One region of the Marinitoga sp. 1138 genome, then DNA from elsewhere that is predicted to be linked to it. Evidence: riboswitches for the same ligand, from Rfam matches in the RefSeq annotation. Region 1 holds a riboswitch; the other holds the start of a gene.

Region 1 (8,704 bases):
TATTGCAACAACAGAATCATATGCAGAAGAAAATTATATAGATGATGAAACGAATTTTAAAGGAGAAATGAATTAATATGATAAAGGTTTATGTTATTGGAAAACCAAAGACGAAATTTATAAAAACAGGTCTTGAACAATATTTGAAATGGACTTCTAAATATGATAGAGTGGAATTAATTACTTTGCCATTATCAGATGATTTAAATAAAATATCAGCAGAAGAGTATAAAAAAAAGGACATGGAGAGGATTTTAAAATATTTTACAGGAGATGTTTTCAGGGTTGTTCTTGATGAAAGAGGAAAGGAATTATCCTCAATAGATTTTGCAAAAAAAATAGATACATGGAGAATAGGTAAAAAAAACATATCTTTTTTTATTGGAGGACCGTTGGGACATCATGAATATATAAGAAACAATGCAGATTTTTTGCTTTCTATGTCTAAGATGACCTTTACGCATGAAATGATACTGCTATTTTTACTGGAACAAATATATAGAGCATTTAAAATAAATAATAACGAAAAATATCATTATTAAGAAGGTGAAAGTGTGCATCAGAGAATATTTAAGAGGATGAAAACATATGAAGATGTATATAAATTTTTAAGTTCTATGGATAATATATCTGAAAATGCATTAATTCCAGTGAGAAAGGTATTAGATGAAGAAAGCAATGAGGAATTTATTTTATTCGAGGAAAATGATAAAATAAATTATATAAAATTCTATCATATGGGAAGTTGCGAATTATGTTTTGAAAAATACTCTTCAGAGGATATTTCAAAGAAAGAATTATGGGCTGAAAATCCACCTACTTTTATGGACAAAGAATTAAAATTGGAGATAATATTTGAAGTTTCAAGTAAAAAATAACCCTGAAAATCAAATTTCAGGGTTATTTTTTATGTGTTAATTTAATAAAGAAAAAATCTTTGTAAATATTACCATTCCCAGTAATGCAAATGGATATGTTGCCCCATATCCAGAAGCAACCTCTTCAGATTCATTTGCATCAATTGCGGCACCAAGTCCTGGAGTACTTGTCATTCCTCCACAAATAGCGCCAGATAAAATTATCCAGTTAAGTTTAAAAATATATCTTCCTATAATATAACCTATTAGAATAGAAAAAAAAGCAATAATTAGTGCGAAAAACATTAAAATAAGCGTTTTTTCGTTAAGATTATTAAAGGTGTTATATCCAGATTTCAATCCAACAGATGACAAAAACATAAGCAATCCTAATTCTTGAATACTTTTTAAGATTTTTTTGTTCATTTTAAAATTAATAGGTCCAACTTTACCTAATGAACCTAAAAATAAAGCCGAAATCAATATTCCACCGGTCATGCCAAGTGAAAATTGTATAATTCCAAGATTGATATTTATCTTACCTAATAGAATACCTACAATTATTACAAAAGAAAATGCCATGAAGTCAAAATTGTTAATTTTATCTTCTTCAAAAGTTATTTCAGATGCCAGTTTTTCTTTTTCTTTTGAAATATCTATTTTAAATATTACAGGAATTAAGTACATAGAAAGAATTACCGCAAGAACACCAGGGATATATCCAACAGAATATCCAAAGGTTATTTCATCCTGGAAATCAGGAACAGTTTCAAGTGCTGTTGCAAGTCCTGGGGAACTGGTAAGGGCACCAGAATATACTCCAATAAAATTATAAATATTATATCCTGATATTTTTCCAAAAAAATAGGATAGAATGAAACCAGAAAGAGTTATAACAAATGCCATGGCTATAAATCTACTTCCAAATTTTTTTATGATAAATTTAATATCTCTGGAAGCTATTAATCCAACAGCTGAAATAAATAAAATCAAAGAAAAAAGAAAAAATTGGTGAAATGAAGCCTTTAATAATTGGATTGAAGAAAGATTATTATCTTTTAAAAGGAGGGTGGTAGCCAACCACCCCAAAAATAATCCGCTAAAAAGGGTTCCCGAACTCCCTAATTTAAATCTACCTATTTTAAACTTACCTATAAAGATACCTAAAAAAATTGATGAAAATAAAAGAAAATATGGATTTGAAAGCAACTTCTTCAACTCCTTTGTTATAATAATATAGTTATTTATATCATATCAAAATTTATTATCTTTATATTTACTTTTCTTATAAAAGATCTGGTATATTTTTAACCACATTTATTCCCATTTCAAGAAGTTGCTTTTCTTTATATTCAATACTACCTTCATAACCTTCTACAATAGCTCCGGCATGTCCCATTCTTTTTCCTTTTGGAGCTGTTCTTCCAGCAAAAAATACCTTTATATTCCCTTTATAACCTTTTTTAAGAGCATTTTTGATACCTGTAACTTCATCATTCCCCCCAACTTCACCTATTATAACAGCCTCTTTTATATTATTTTCAATTAAATAGTCAAAAGCTTCTTCAACAGATGTTCCGATAATTGGATCACCACCCAGACCAATTCCGATTTTTATGCCTTTTGAATATAAAGAAAGATAATTTGATATTTCATACATTAAAGTTCCGCTTCTTGATATTACAGCAATTTCTCCAGGCTTAAAAGCTTTTTCAGGCATAATCCCGATTTTTGAAATTCCAGGTAATATTACGCCAGGACAATTAGGTCCTATTACCCTTACATTATTATCCTTTGCAATATGATATACATCCAGCATATCCTGTTGAGGAATATGTTCTGTGATAATTATAATTTTTTTTATGCCAGCATTAATAGCTTCAAAAATAGCATCTTTTGCAAATGGAGCAGGTACAAATACAACAGATGTATCTGCATTATATTTTTCTACAGCATCTTTCATATTGGTTAATACAGGAATATTATATAAATCCTTTATTTTATTGTTTTTTGAAACACCACATACAATATTTGTTCCATAATCGAGCATCTTCTTTGTATGCAATCGTCCAGATTTTCCGGTAATACCCTGGACACAAACTCTTTCATTTCCGTAAATCATTTATACTCACCCACTTTCACTGCATCAAGAATCATGGAATACATATCTTCATAATAATTTAAATTGTGTTTTTTTAGAATTTCCTTTGCTTCGTTTTCATTTGTTCCCGTTAATCTTATAAATAATTGTATATCAGGATTTTCCTTATTAAATTCAACGAGTCCTCTGGCTATTTCATCGCATTTTGTAATTCCACCAAAAATATTTAGAATTACTTTTTTTATTCCAGAATTCTTTAATAAATTTAAAGCTTCAAGAGTAATATCCTTTTCAGCTCCTCCACCAAGATCAAGAAAATCTGCTGGTTCTCCACCATGTAATTTAACAGCATCCATTGTAGCCATAACTATTCCTGCGCCACAGCCGATAATTCCAATATCTCCTTCAAGTTTTACAAAGTGAAAAGGATACTTTTCATCAACAAATTCCTCTGCCCAGGTTTGTCTGAATATAGCGTTATCATCAAGATGCATTACAGCATCAAGAGCGATTATTTCTCCTCCTTCTGATTCGATTAATGGATTTATTTCAAGAAGGGTTAAATCCTTTTCTCTAAATAATTTTCTTAAATTAGGCAATATTTTCTGGATTTTTTCCGGAATTACTTCATGAAATTTTTCAAAATTTGTTTTTATAATTGAATCTTTGTTTTCTTCTATATCAATACCACCACTTTCGGAAAATAGTATACTTATTTCTTTTTCTTCTCTATTAAGTAGTAGAGATATATAGTATTCTTTTTTTATGGGAATCATTTCTTCAGCGAGAACCCCATAAGGTTTTTCGCCTTTTATTTCTTTTTTTAGCAGATATTTTGCTTTTTCAGAAAATTCTTCTTCTGTATGTGCAAATAATACACCGCCTGCTTTCATTCTTCCGCCCACTAACACCTGAGACTTTAATACTGCAGGCAGGAATGTTACTTTAATGTCTTTTTCAGAAGTAATTAGATACGATTGAGGCACTTTTATTCCATAATCTTGCAAAAAACCCTTACCAATAAATTCATGTACTTTCACTTAAATCCCTCCTATAAAATAAAAATTCCATCCTAATCTCCCGCGAGATCAGGATCGCTCTGGAATTAAAGGCAGGTCTCCCGACTTCCGGATCATCCTACTCCCAACGCCTTCCCAGGACAATTCCCAGTGGCCTTTTGTTGGTTTCGTACCCGGTTACGGTGGCGGGGCCGTGATGGATTCTCACCATCTTCCCTTTTAAGATTTCTCACCTTTAATTCCGGAGGTATTTACTTTTTTAATTTTCTATATGATTCTACCATATTAGATCTTTACATACAAACCTGAAAAGATAGTATATATTTTCTAATTTTGTAGAATTATGCCTGATAAAATTTTAAAATCTAATTAAAACTAAGAATTTTTATTTTTTTTTAATATCTTTTAAAACTTGAATCAATAATGGAATTATAGTAAAATTATAATTTAAGGATATTAAATACAAATTTTCAGGGAGGTGTTTATATGAAAAAGGTAACTCTTATACTTGTTTTATTAAGCATTGCTTTTCTTTTTGTAGGGTGTGTAGATCTTTTACAACAGGATAATTCAGACGTATTCCAAAGTTACTTTGATGATTTGAAAAACATTACAGAAAATTCTTCTATAACCGTATTAGAAAAGTACTTTTACAATGTTAATGTTACAGGAATGACAGATTTTGACGAAGATGCATGGGAGTGGGCTATAGAAGAGCTTATTTATCATTGTCCAATTTATGATGGTAGTACAGGAAAAGTTACAGGAAAGATTGAAAATCTTGAGATAACAAATGAAAAAGAATCAGAACCACCGGCTGATTTAAAAAATATCTGTCCTGATGTAGAAAAGGTATTAACAGCAGATTTATCTTTTGATCTCACTGCAGTAGGTGAAACAACATCAAAACATTATGATATTACAAGAAGCGCTTATTATATAAAAGACAGATGGTATATAGGAGTTGTGTATTATGAAAAAGAAGAGGATAAAGTAGTAATATATCCTGATTGGGAAGCATGGGAATATTGGGGAATGTTTTTAGGAGAATTTGATGAATAAATTTTTATTGATTAAATAATAATAAAAAAACAAAAGCCCCGACAATCGGGGCTTTTACGAAACCATATATGTATATGGAATCGGGGGATGGGGATTTCAAAATTATTATATCTTAGATATATTAATTAACAGTTACAAGAAACTGATAAATTTAAATCTTTTTTTACATTTTGAGAAAATATTTTCATTGCATCATGTTTTTTAAAGTTGTTTTTATTTCTTCTATAATCTTTTCTGACTGAGACTTTATTTCCGGGTTATCTGTTTTTTCCACAATTCCTTCAAAAGCTTTTAAAAGCTTTTCAAGCTCTGGTTGAATTACATCTTTTGGTTGTGATTGAATATATTGCTTGATATAGTTGTAATATGAATAATTATAATCAAATGCAATTTCGGGATCTTCTGGATTAAGCTGATATAATTCTACAAGTGTATTCATATCTTTGTTTTTCATATAAATTTCTTTTAAAATAATGAAATTTCTGTTATTGAGTTCTCTGGAATAATCTTCTTTTTCTTTTATATCTTCTTTTAATTCTGTATTTGTTTTGTTTATTAAGTAAGGATACATTATTTTTATGTAGTATAAATTTTCAAGGTTTGTTTTAAGCTGATCTTTTTCTTTCTTTTCAGGTGAGTCCTTTAATTTAGAGATTTCCTCTTCTATTTTATTTAATTCTTCGTCTAAAGCTTTTTCATCAAGGTTTTTGTATTTGTTATCGAGAACTAATAAGGATTTTTCAAGTTCTATAATTTCAGGGATTTGTTCTTTTATTTTTTTTGCTAAAGTAACATAACTGAGTTTCCATTCTTCTGGTACATCCTGATCTGTTTTTATTGCGTCGAATAATTTTTTTTCTATATCCATTAAATCGTCAATTGTTTTAGCTTTTTGGATTCTATCCTCATAGATTAGAGGTTTATAAACTATCGCAAAATCAAATTGTTTTGAATAGTCCATATACCATTTGTATAATTTCTCGTTTTTTAAGTCGGATTTAATTTTTTCCACAATTTCTGAATTGTTTTCCATATCTTCTGGAGAATTATAAATCTTTTTATCTTTAACCTTTATTAAATGATAACCATAATCTGTTTTTACAGGACCTACAATACTACCGATTTTCGCATTCCAGGCTGCTAAGAAATAAGGTTCAACAACCTGTTTTTTTGTAACCCAGTTAATTTCTCCACCGTTAACAGCAGAATTTTTATCAATAGAGTACTTTTTTGCAGCATCTTCAAATGAAATTTTACCGCTTTTTATTTTGTTTAATATTTTATTTGCGGTAGCTTCATCTGTAACGAGAATATGTTGTGTAAGTACTTTATCATTATCTTCTTTTAATTTTTCAAAGTTTTTTTCTATATATTCATTAACTTCATTTTCTGTAACTGTTCCTATTTTTGAGTCAATATATTTATAGTAATATGAAGCTAATAAATTGTTTTTTATATAATCTTTGAAACTATCTTCAGAGCCAAAGTAAGAAATAATCTGTTTTTTTGTATCTTCATTTGATAAGTATTGTGAAGCGAGTTCTTCAACTTTTCTGTCTATTTCTTCCATATTGGGTTTATAATTGTTTTCGTTTGCGTAGTATTCAAGAATTTTATAACTTAAAGCTGTTTTTATTGTAGAAACCATGTAAAAAGGTTCTTTCATAGGATCAAATTGCTGACCGTTTTGTTGCATTTGTTGAAGGGAATTTAAATATTCAATTTTAAAAGCCTTTTCTGTAAGATAATAATTACTTAAAATCTTTCCGTCTTTCATTAAATAACCAACAATTTCTTCAGAAAAACCTGCTAATACAAATACTACTAATGACAATAAAACTAATACCTTTTTCATTGGACACCTCCGACTAAATTTCTATTTTTGGCTTAAACTCATTTGTTTTTGCCTTTGAGATAGGAACTACATTTAGCAATCCTTCATTAAAGCTCATTTTCAGGTCTTTTTCAAGGCCAAGTTTTTTGAGTTTTTGAGCATGTAAAGAATACTGGAATATTCTGGTATGTGGAATGTTAGCCATATTTAATGCTATATATGCTTCATCGTTGAAATAGCATATATCCTGTTTTGATAATATAGATAAAAATCTACCTGCTGTAAATACATCTTCAAGAGAAACATATCCATCTGTTCCAGAACATACAATTCCAATATCATCAATTTTTTTACTTAAAACATATTGAATAGCTGATTTAAGATTAATTAAAGACAATGAAATGGTAATTCCCATATCGTTTGCTTTTAAAAAAGCTTTTGAGCCATTTGTAGTACATAAAATAACCTTTTTATCCTTTACCTGATTAGCATTTCTTAAAATTTCTGTTGGAGAATTTGAAAAGTCAAAGCCTGTAATTTTTAATCCGCCTCTTTCTCCAACTAATACTACATTATTATCCATATTTTTTATTTGTATTGCTGTATCAGGATCATCGGTTATTGAAACGCTTTCTGCTCCAACAGAAATAAGAGTGGCCATTGTAGTTGATGCTCTTAAAGTATCAACCACAAAATAATATTTATGATTTTCCAATTTTACATCTGGTAGAAAATAAGCATATAATCTCATATTTCTTCCTCCACTGTTTTTGGATGTATAATTCTTTCAATATCAAGATGCCATGTTTCGTTGAGATTTATTAATCTATATCTATTATTTTCAAATTCTATAGTTGTTACTGACGCATTATCGAGCATAAAATTTCTATGCTGGTTTAAAGGAAGATTTAATACCCAACAAATTAAGCTTCTGATCAGAAGTGCATGTGAAACAATTACAACATTTTCATTATAGGTATTATTAACAATTTCTTTTAAGGCTTTTACTCCTCTTGCCTGAACTTCTGCCATAGATTCAACGCCCTTAATATATGCCCACGGATCATTTCCCCATAATTTAAATTCTTCCGGGAAATTTTCTTTTACTTCATCAATATGATATCCATTCCACAATTCAACGTGAGCTTCTTTTAAACCTTCATGAATTATAGGTTTTTTATTTATATTTTTAGATATTTCAAGAGCAGTATTATAAGCTCGAGATAAAGGTGAAGCATAAACCTTTGAATATTTCTCACGTTTAAATCTTTTTCCAAGGTTTCTTGCCTGTTCTTTGCCTATATCGTTTAATTCTATATCCACAGTGCCCTGCCATTTTCTTTTTAGATTCCAATCTGTCATTCCATGCCTTATAAGAAATATTTTCAAAATTTATCACTCCAATATTATTTTATCACATTTCCAATATTTTATTATACATATCTTTAATCTTGTTGTAATTATATTCACCCGGTGTGTTTTTTACATGTGATGAATTTAAAACTTCATTTATAAATAAATCAAGTTCATCGTCTTTATATTCAAATTTAAAGTTATAAATACCAAGTTCTTTTAAGAAGGTTGTGAACTCATCAATTGAACCAAATATATCTTCAATTATTTTTACTTTTTCCGGTTCTGCTTTTTTTACTTCTTCAAGTACAAATGGAAGGAATATAGCTGTAGCCTGTCCATGCCTTATTCCTTTGTGAATGGTAATTCTATATCCAAGAGAATGTGGTAATATTGTTCCAGTTTGGGCTATAACTATTCCAGCTAATGTTGAAGCTAAAGCCAGTTTTTCTCTATATTCAACGTTTTCAAGATCATT
Region 2 (8,704 bases), on a different contig from region 1:
TTAATTGCTGGGTAAATCCTGGATCTATTTGAGAAACAAATTCATCAAGTAATAAAATATCGGTCTGTTGAACCAGAGCACGCGTTAACATCACGCGTTGCTTTTCACCACCACTTAAATAATTATATACTCTATTCTTAAAAACATATGTATTTGTTTTTTTCATTGTTTCTTCCATTACTTTGTTATTTTCCTCAACTGATACTAAACCCGCATATGGAATTCTTCCAGAAGAAATAATATCTTCCACTTTAAAATCAAATGATGTAAAGAATTCCTGTGGAACAACAGCAATCTTTTTAAACAATTCTTTTTTGGAATATTCATAAATAGATTTATTTTCAACATATATATTCCCTTTCATTGGTTTTTCTAAACCAGTTAAAAGTTTTAATATAGTTGTTTTCCCTGAACCATTTGGCCCTATTATAGAAACAAATTCACCTTTTTCAAGATACATTTCAGAAATATTCAATTTAAAATGATTGTTATATGAAAAGATAAGATCTTTTATCTTTAAAATACTCATATCTTTCTTCCTCTTTTCATGATAATTATGAATATAGGAGCCCCTACTATAGAAGTAGTTACACCAATTGGAAGCTCTGTAGGTCTAAAAAGGTATCTTGAAAACAAATCGGCAAACCCGAGAAATATTCCTCCATAAATAATAGATCCCAATGTTGAATATCTAATTCCAGGACCTGTTAATTTCCTCACCAGATGTGGAATTATCAAACCTACAAAACCTATAATCCCTGCTTTGGAAACAACAACAGCAACTGCAAAAACATTAATTAAAAGTACTAAAATTTTTATTTTCTCGGGATTAACTCCAGAATAAACCGAAATATCGTCTCCCATTGCTACCACTTCAATTTTTTTATGAAATACAAAATTCACAGTAATTTGTAAAATCAAAAAAAACAATAGAAGATATAAATCTCCCCAGACTATATTTCCTGTACTTCCCATTAGCCAGAAGTTTATATGCAATAAATTTTGCCAGAATAAAACTGTCAATAATGTCGAAACTGAATTAAATGTAAATCCAACAATCACACCACTTAAAATTAAAGATATAACAGGAATTTTTTTCCCTTCTTTTGCTAATAAAAAGGTAATAAATGTTGCTATAATCGCTGAAATAAATGAAAACATCTCTATTCCAAAAGGTAATTCAAGACCATATACACTTTTTAAAGCGGTGTATAATATAGCTCCAAAACTTGCCCCTGAAGAAATACCAATAATAAACGGATCTGCAAGTGGATTTTTTATTATCATTTGAAAATCATTCCCTGCAACGGCAAGTATTGCCCCTATAAGCAATGTTCCTAAAACACGCGGCAATCTTAAATTAAATATTATTCTATTGTATAATGTATTTTCAGATAAATTAAAAAATCCTTTTATTACCTCAACAAATGGAATATTTATAGTTCCAAGTGAAACAAAAAGAATTATAGAAAAAAACACTAAAACAATTCCAGAAATCAGGTAAAAAATCGGGGAAGTTTTCCCCGATTTAATTAATTTCATCTATTTTCACTGAAGAGTTTATTTAGCTCTCCCAATAAGTCTATTAATCCTGTATTTGGTAAAGAAGCCTTATTTCCGTCTATGATAAATACTTTCTTGTTTTTTACAGCTTTTATATCTTTAAATTGTTCAGCATTCATAATTAAATCATATGCTCCTTTATCCCCAGGATAATATGAAGGAACAAGAATTATATCAGGATCTTCCTTAATTACAAATTCCGGACCCACTGCAAACCATCCATTATTTCCTGTATATGGAGCAGTTACATTAATACCACCAGCATATGCAATTAATTCATTTAAATATGCTCCAGTTCCACATGTCCACATCTGTGAAACACTACCATATGCAGAAAGATATATAACTCTTGGTTTCTCTTTCCATGTAAATGTATTTTTGGCTATATTCAACATTCTCTGTCTTAACTTAAATGAATAATCCTGTGCAGTTTTTTCCTTCCCAAGAATTACACCTACAAGAGATAAATCCCTGAACATTTCATTTAAAGTAGTTGGATTTATAACAAAAGCCTTTATTCCAAATTTTTCAAGCTTTGAAACTTCCCCTTCCTGAAATCCCCCGGTTAATAATACAACATCAGGATTTAAAGATACAATTTTTTCAACATTTAGTGGAACCATATTTCCTATTTTCTCAACATCTGTAATATAGGAATCAAAATCAGTAACTCCAACAACTTTATCCTTAGCACCAAGCTTTACAATAAAATCAGAAATAGCTGGTGCAGCTACAACAATCCTTTCTACCTCTTTATCAAATACAACAACCCTTCCAAGATCATCTACAAGTGTCACAGGTTGAAAAGCAAATGCCATAAAAGATAATAACAACAGCGTTGCCAAAAATACCTTCTTCATCTATAATCCCTCCTATATAAAATCTATTTTCCATCTTCTTTTCGCGAGAAGATGGAACAAATCCCTTTAAAGCAGGTCTCCCGGCTTGTGGATCTTCCTACTCCTGGCGCCTTCCCGGAATATAAACAATTCCAGTGGCGTTACTTTGCCAGTTTCGTCCCCACTCACGGTGGCGCGCCCGCAGCGGATTTTCACCGCTTTCCCTTACACTTTAAAGGAATTTTTATTTACTTTTTATTTTTCGAGTATATTATATCATATAATTTCATGAATATAAAGAACCATAAAAAAACCCCGGGAAAATTCCCGGGGTATAACAGATCAATTTGCAGCTAAACCTTCAAAGTTTAACCAGTTATAATCCTTTTCTAAATCAAGATTGCTATCTAATATTACAAGGCCGTTTTCGCCATCAGATACAACATAATGATCATTAGTTCCATCATTTACCTTTTCCACAAACGTTGTATTTCCCTGAGTATCATAAGAATTTTCTACGTAATTTCCATCACTGTCTGAATCATTGCTTGCACCTATATTTCTTGCATCCGCATCACCGAGTTTTGTTGGATCAGAAACCTTCATAATTATTACACCTTTATTTCCTGCAGATAATATAAGCGTATCTGTGCCATCTAAGGTTATATCTGTAATAAATGCATCATCAAATCTTGAACTTCCCAATTCAGTTAATTCTTTAGTAGTTGAATCAAACTCAAAAACCTTTATACCTTCTGAACCAGCAGCGACATATATATAATCCTCAGTTGCACTTTTGTTTGCACGTTCAAGATCAAAAATATTACTATCTACATTTGCATTATTTTTAGTATCTGTTGGACTTCCCGCATCTGAAATATCATAAATTCCTATTTCATCAGATTGTGCAACTATCAAACAATTTCCTGTTGCTATAACAGAATCTGTAACTATTTTATTGCCAGAAACTGAGACTCTTTTTACAAAATCATAACTTCCACTATTTTCATAAACATTTAATCCTCCACTACCGGAACTTACATAAACAACTGTTGAACCTATAGTTACGTTATAAGCTTCTCCTAAAATAGGTAAACTCTTTAGTTTAGTAAGATTTCCATTTGAAGTATCAAATTTTAATACATCTACACCATAACTTCCTTTGGATACAAAAATATTTGTTAATTGTGTAGCTTCAACACTCTTTGCAATTCCATCAAGTTGTATTGATGCTGTTGACTTTGCAGTTGTAAAGGATAATGTTGTTGCATCTAAAATATTTACTCCATTTTCTGAATCAGCTACAATAATATAATTTTCCAATGTTTTTGTGGCTTTTGCTACAGCCCCATTATCCAATGTATTAATTTTTTCCATAGTATCAATATTTAAGATTAATAATCCATATCTCTTATTTCCAGCAAATAAAGTTCCACCATCGATAAGTATATTACCTACATAATAAATACCGCTATCATATTTTGAATCTTCGCTTAATGTATTTCCATCTAATTTTATAACTCCATTTGTTCCTGCAGCTATATATACATAACCGTCTTTATAACTAACATCATATGCTTCCATACTTGCATTTGCAACCTCTGAAGGATTTGCTGGATCTGAAATATCTACCTTATATACTCCTCCGCTTCCCGCAGCAACATATGCATAATTTCCGTCAACATATACATTTAATGCACCGCTTATTTCATAACTCCCCACTTCTGTTGGGCTATTAATATTGCTAATATCTACAATATGCAATCCATCATTTGCAGCAACATATACATAATCTCCAGATTGGTACAATCCTCTTACATCTGAAGAACCTAAAATACTTGAAACATAAGTTAATTCTCCTGCACTATTATCAAAATGCAATATCTGTAATCCTTCTGTTGATGCTGCAACCAGAATATATGCCTTTGTAGATGGACTTGTTACAGTTGTTTCAAGAACATCATATGCAGTACTTCCAAAATAATAAGAATCTGTTTTCTTTGCTAATGCTGAACTTGATGGTGTATATTCATAAACTGCTACTCCGTTATTTCCATCTGCAACAGCTATATATTCTTTACTGTCAAATTCAAATTTAGATAAATTATATACATAACCATCTGTATCTACTGAATTTGCAACAGTTGCTGGAGTTGAAGCAGAAGTATCAGAAATATCAATTACAAATATTCCTTCATATCCTCCTGCTACAAACAATGTATCCAGACTTGAAGTAGTAAATTCATATGCTCCTGTTTCTGAAGGTAACCACGCCGAATCATTACCATCGTATACCTTTACTCTCCAATAATAGGTTCTGCCTCTATCTAATTTATCCACTCCTAAGATTCTAAGAATATCAATTTTATTATTTGTAGATGTTGCGCAGTATTTATTTTCCTTACCAAGATTATTCTCATTTGTATCAATATAGACAGTATAAGTCAATTCATCTCCATTTTCATCTGTTGCTTTAGGAAAAATTACTTCTTTAGTATCAATACTAACATTTTGCGCTTTATCCGCTGGACTTATGCTTGGACTATCTGTAAATTTCGGTTTAGAATTTTCAACAGGAACTCTCTTATTATAATTTCTTGCAAAGATAATAAAATCCTCTATTCCTATTTTCCCATCCTTAAAAGCTACACTATAAATATTTTTATCAACCCAATCCTTAACAGGTGCAATTTCTGCAGGATATATATCACATTGTGTTGAGTACAATGTATCTCCTTGCTGTGTTCCATAATGTTTTACAAAAATAAGAAAATCACTCAAATCAACTTTATCATTTCTTTCATCAACACTCGTATCTTCATTATCAAAATCACCTAAAAGAACAGGATTATAAACAACTATATCTCCAGGATATACATCATAATTAATATCTTCACCACCTGCATCTTTTGCACTTAGATTCTTTATTGTAATCTGTCCTGAAGTCTTTGGCAAATCTCCCTGACCCACTAATTTTAATTCCAACACATCTTCATCTTCAAAATTCATTCTAATTTTTTCTCCTTTTTTATTTTTTTCTTCTTTTACTAGCGAAATTCTTAATCCATTTGGAATTTCTTTAACTATCATTTGAGGAGCATTCCCACTACCAATATATTCCACTGTTGCATTTGTTGTATCATCAAATTTTACGATATTATTTGAAGGTAATATAACGTCAAATTCCAGAGCAAGCGTATCAGAAATTCCTTTCATGTGAATAGCAACAGTTGCTGGATCACCTGATTTTATTGCAAGGTTATCTGTAACCGATATGCCATCTTCAAATGGATCTGAAGCTTTTGTGATAACGCGTTTACTTTTTTCATCATAAAATGCAGCTTCTGTTTCCAACTTGTCTGTTTCAAGGTTTAGATATTTTCTTTTTAATGTAAATAGCTTTTCACCTTTGGTTATATCTCTTTGAGCTTTAGAAAATAATACAATTGTTTTATTATCCATTGGTTTAATTATAGCTATTGAATTATCTTTATCATATAAAAATGCATCTTCTGGTATTTTTTTATTGATCACTATTTCAATAGCTGAAGCATTTACATTAGAATAAAAATTGTAATTTGATGCCAGAGTTACGCTGACTTCATCGGTATTCAACGATGAAACAGGAATTCTTTTAAAACAACTACTCAACAGGATAATTATCATTATCCCCAACAGGATTACAAATCCTTTCCGTTTAATATTCATAATTTCACCTCCATGTGGTTTATATTCCATCCAATCTGATTATCGTCCTTTTTTTGAATATCTTTAATGTTATTTTTTATTAATATGATATTATATTAGACTTAAAATTATCTTTTTTGGTTCAATAAAAAAAATAACAACGCCTCTTTAAGGCGCTGTTATTGTATTAAAACCTTACCTACATCAGATATATCAATATCCAGATAGTTATCTATTCCCGATGCAAACTTTGTGTTATCTGTAAATCTAAGTTCTGTTTCTCCAGGAGTTCCAATTGCTTTAAAGGTAAGTTGTAATATATCACTATTATTTATACTAAAGGTTCCTCCTAAGGATAAAATAGATATGCTTATTTTTCCATTTGAAATGCTTATAAGTAATCCTTTACCAGTTAATTCTCCTATACCTTTTATATCGTTTTCTGTAATGGATAGTTTAGCCGGATCATATGTAATTTCTATATCACATGCCTGAATATTTTCTATAACCTGCCCGTGTATTATCACATTACCTTTAGACCCTGATTGTATCGTTGTATCTTTAAAATAAAGCTTTGGAACTAATGGTCCTGTATCTTCTTTTATTGTGAATGAATAGGTATCGCTTGATGTTTCTCCACCCTTTCCATCCTTCGCAACTACTTTCCAGTAATATGTTGCTCCAGTTTGAAGATTGGATACACTTAATGATGTATTGGCCAAATTTGTTTTATATGGTGTTGAAAGATTTGGATCTGTTGATAAATATACATCATATGTTAGTGAATCGCCATCAGGATCACTACAACTCCACTGTAAGGTTATATCCGGTTCAATATCTGTTGCATTGTTCTGTGGCGAAAGCAATACAGGCTTATCAGGCGGCGTATTTTGTTGTAAAGCAGTTGTAAATGAATATGTTTTACTTGATGTCTCTCCACCTTTTCCGTCTTTTGCAACTACTTTCCAGTAATATGTTTTACCTGAATCAAGAGTTACTGTATAATCGGTATTTGTATAGTCGCTTTCTTTTGGTGTTGTAAATTGCTGCGAATCTGAGATATATATATCATATTTTAACGTATCTCCATCCGGATCGTTTCCCTGCCATTTTAATGTTACTGTTGTAGGAATATTTTCTGCTTTATCTGCTGGTTCAAGCAACTCTGGTTCTAATGGTGGATTATTTTCATTGGATGATTCTGTTATTGTAAATACCCACAATGGCCCTGAGGTTATATTTCCTTCGCTATCTTTTGCTATTACTTTCCAATAATATGTTCCTGGAACCAAATTTGTAATTTCATAATTTTTAGCAGTTATATTTTTTGCTTTTAATCCAGGCTCCTGTACATTTCCAAAATACAAGTCATAAGTTACGCTGTCTCCATCTGGATCATATGATTCCCATTTCAAAGTAAGTGTCTTTAAACTTAATGTACTTTTATCTGCCGGGTATGGATTATATGGCTTTATTGGAGGTCTATTGTCCGGCATTGTGATTAAGTTTGCATGAATATTTCCGGTATGTTTTCTATCTCCAAGATATATTGGCCATCCTGAATCTTTCAGCTCTATTGAATCGCCATATACTCCATAAATGAACCCATTTAACGTTCCAAAAACTATAACACCATTTTCATCTATATTTGGTGATGATTTTAATTTTAACTGCGTTTCCTCCGTATCCTGATACGTCCACTCTTCAGTAGAGTTTATTACCCTAAAACTTTTTTTACCGCCTAAATATTTATATTCTCCTGTAAGAGTAACATTATATAATTGTTCATTATATAAATCTTTTTCCAGAATATCAGTTATATAGTAATATTTATAAAGATATCCACTTTCGCCTACAAATACTATTGAATTATCTGTATCAACTACTATACTTCCTGTAATTACTTCATCTAATTCTTTTTCAAATATTTTATTTCCATACAAATCATATCCATATATTTTTTTCTCTTTTGTTCCAAAATATATGTTTCCATTTTTATCCATGGATAAATCTGTTGAAATCTGTTGAGCAAAGGATATTTTAAACAATTCTTCTCCTGTATTGCTGGATAATCCATACAGGAATTGTCCAATACCTAAATACAGGTTATTTCCATTAACTACTATATTTGTAGTTGCATTACCAAATAATTCTTTTTTCCATATTTCGTTGCCAAACGCTCCAAATTTATACAATATACCTGTATCCGTTACTACGAATATTTCTCCATTCACTCCAATAGACACAGGCTTTGATATAGGACCTTCCAACTCTGTTTTTTCATATAACGTGCCATCTGGATTTATTATATATAACTCACCTAATTCATCACCTATAATTATTTGATTAATTGGATTTAACACCACAGGAGCTTTTATAAAGCCTTCTGTATTATATTTCCATATTATATTCCCATAGGTATCCAATGCATATATTGCTCCGTCTGATGTTGAAAAATAAATTGTATTATCTTCAGAAATTGCAGGCGATTGAATTGCACTACCTATATATTTTTTAAATTTTAAATCTGCGGGCTTTAAAATTGTTTTAAAAGAATATATATCGCTTTCTGTTTCAAATTCTCCATCAGAAGCTATAATTTTCCAATAATATCT

The links. Region 1 has a riboswitch for cobalamin ahead of XO11_RS10725 (ATP-grasp domain-containing protein). Riboswitches for the same ligand answer to the same signal wherever they lie in the genome.
Region 2: linked by a shared signal. The riboswitch ahead of XO11_RS04945 (ABC transporter substrate-binding protein) and the one ahead of XO11_RS10725 (ATP-grasp domain-containing protein) in region 1 are both predicted to bind cobalamin.

The regions. Positions count from the first base shown of each region.
Region 1 covers NZ_LBFA01000014.1:31,417-40,120, reverse strand. The annotation lists gene XO11_RS05335 (FtsW/RodA/SpoVE family cell cycle protein) at 1-76, shown strand, start outside; gene XO11_RS05330 (23S rRNA (pseudouridine(1915)-N(3))-methyltransferase RlmH) at 78-542, shown strand; gene XO11_RS05325 (hypothetical protein) at 555-878, shown strand; gene XO11_RS05320 (hypothetical protein) at 915-2,075, opposite strand; gene XO11_RS05315 (CoA-binding protein) at 2,143-2,979, opposite strand; gene XO11_RS10725 (ATP-grasp domain-containing protein) at 2,976-3,998, opposite strand; cobalamin riboswitch at 4,051-4,229, opposite strand; gene XO11_RS05305 (hypothetical protein) at 4,464-5,039, shown strand; gene XO11_RS05300 (peptidylprolyl isomerase) at 5,224-6,894, opposite strand; gene XO11_RS05295 (2-phosphosulfolactate phosphatase) at 6,908-7,624, opposite strand; gene XO11_RS05290 (histidine phosphatase family protein) at 7,621-8,262, opposite strand; gene XO11_RS05285 (iron-containing alcohol dehydrogenase family protein) at 8,288-8,704, opposite strand, start outside.
Region 2 covers NZ_LBFA01000012.1:1,625-10,328, forward strand. The annotation lists gene XO11_RS04935 (ABC transporter ATP-binding protein) at 1-529, opposite strand, end outside; gene XO11_RS04940 (iron ABC transporter permease) at 526-1,479, opposite strand; gene XO11_RS04945 (ABC transporter substrate-binding protein) at 1,539-2,423, opposite strand; cobalamin riboswitch at 2,476-2,652, opposite strand; gene XO11_RS04950 (hypothetical protein) at 2,745-6,110, opposite strand; gene XO11_RS04955 (PQQ-binding-like beta-propeller repeat protein) at 6,269-8,704, opposite strand, start outside.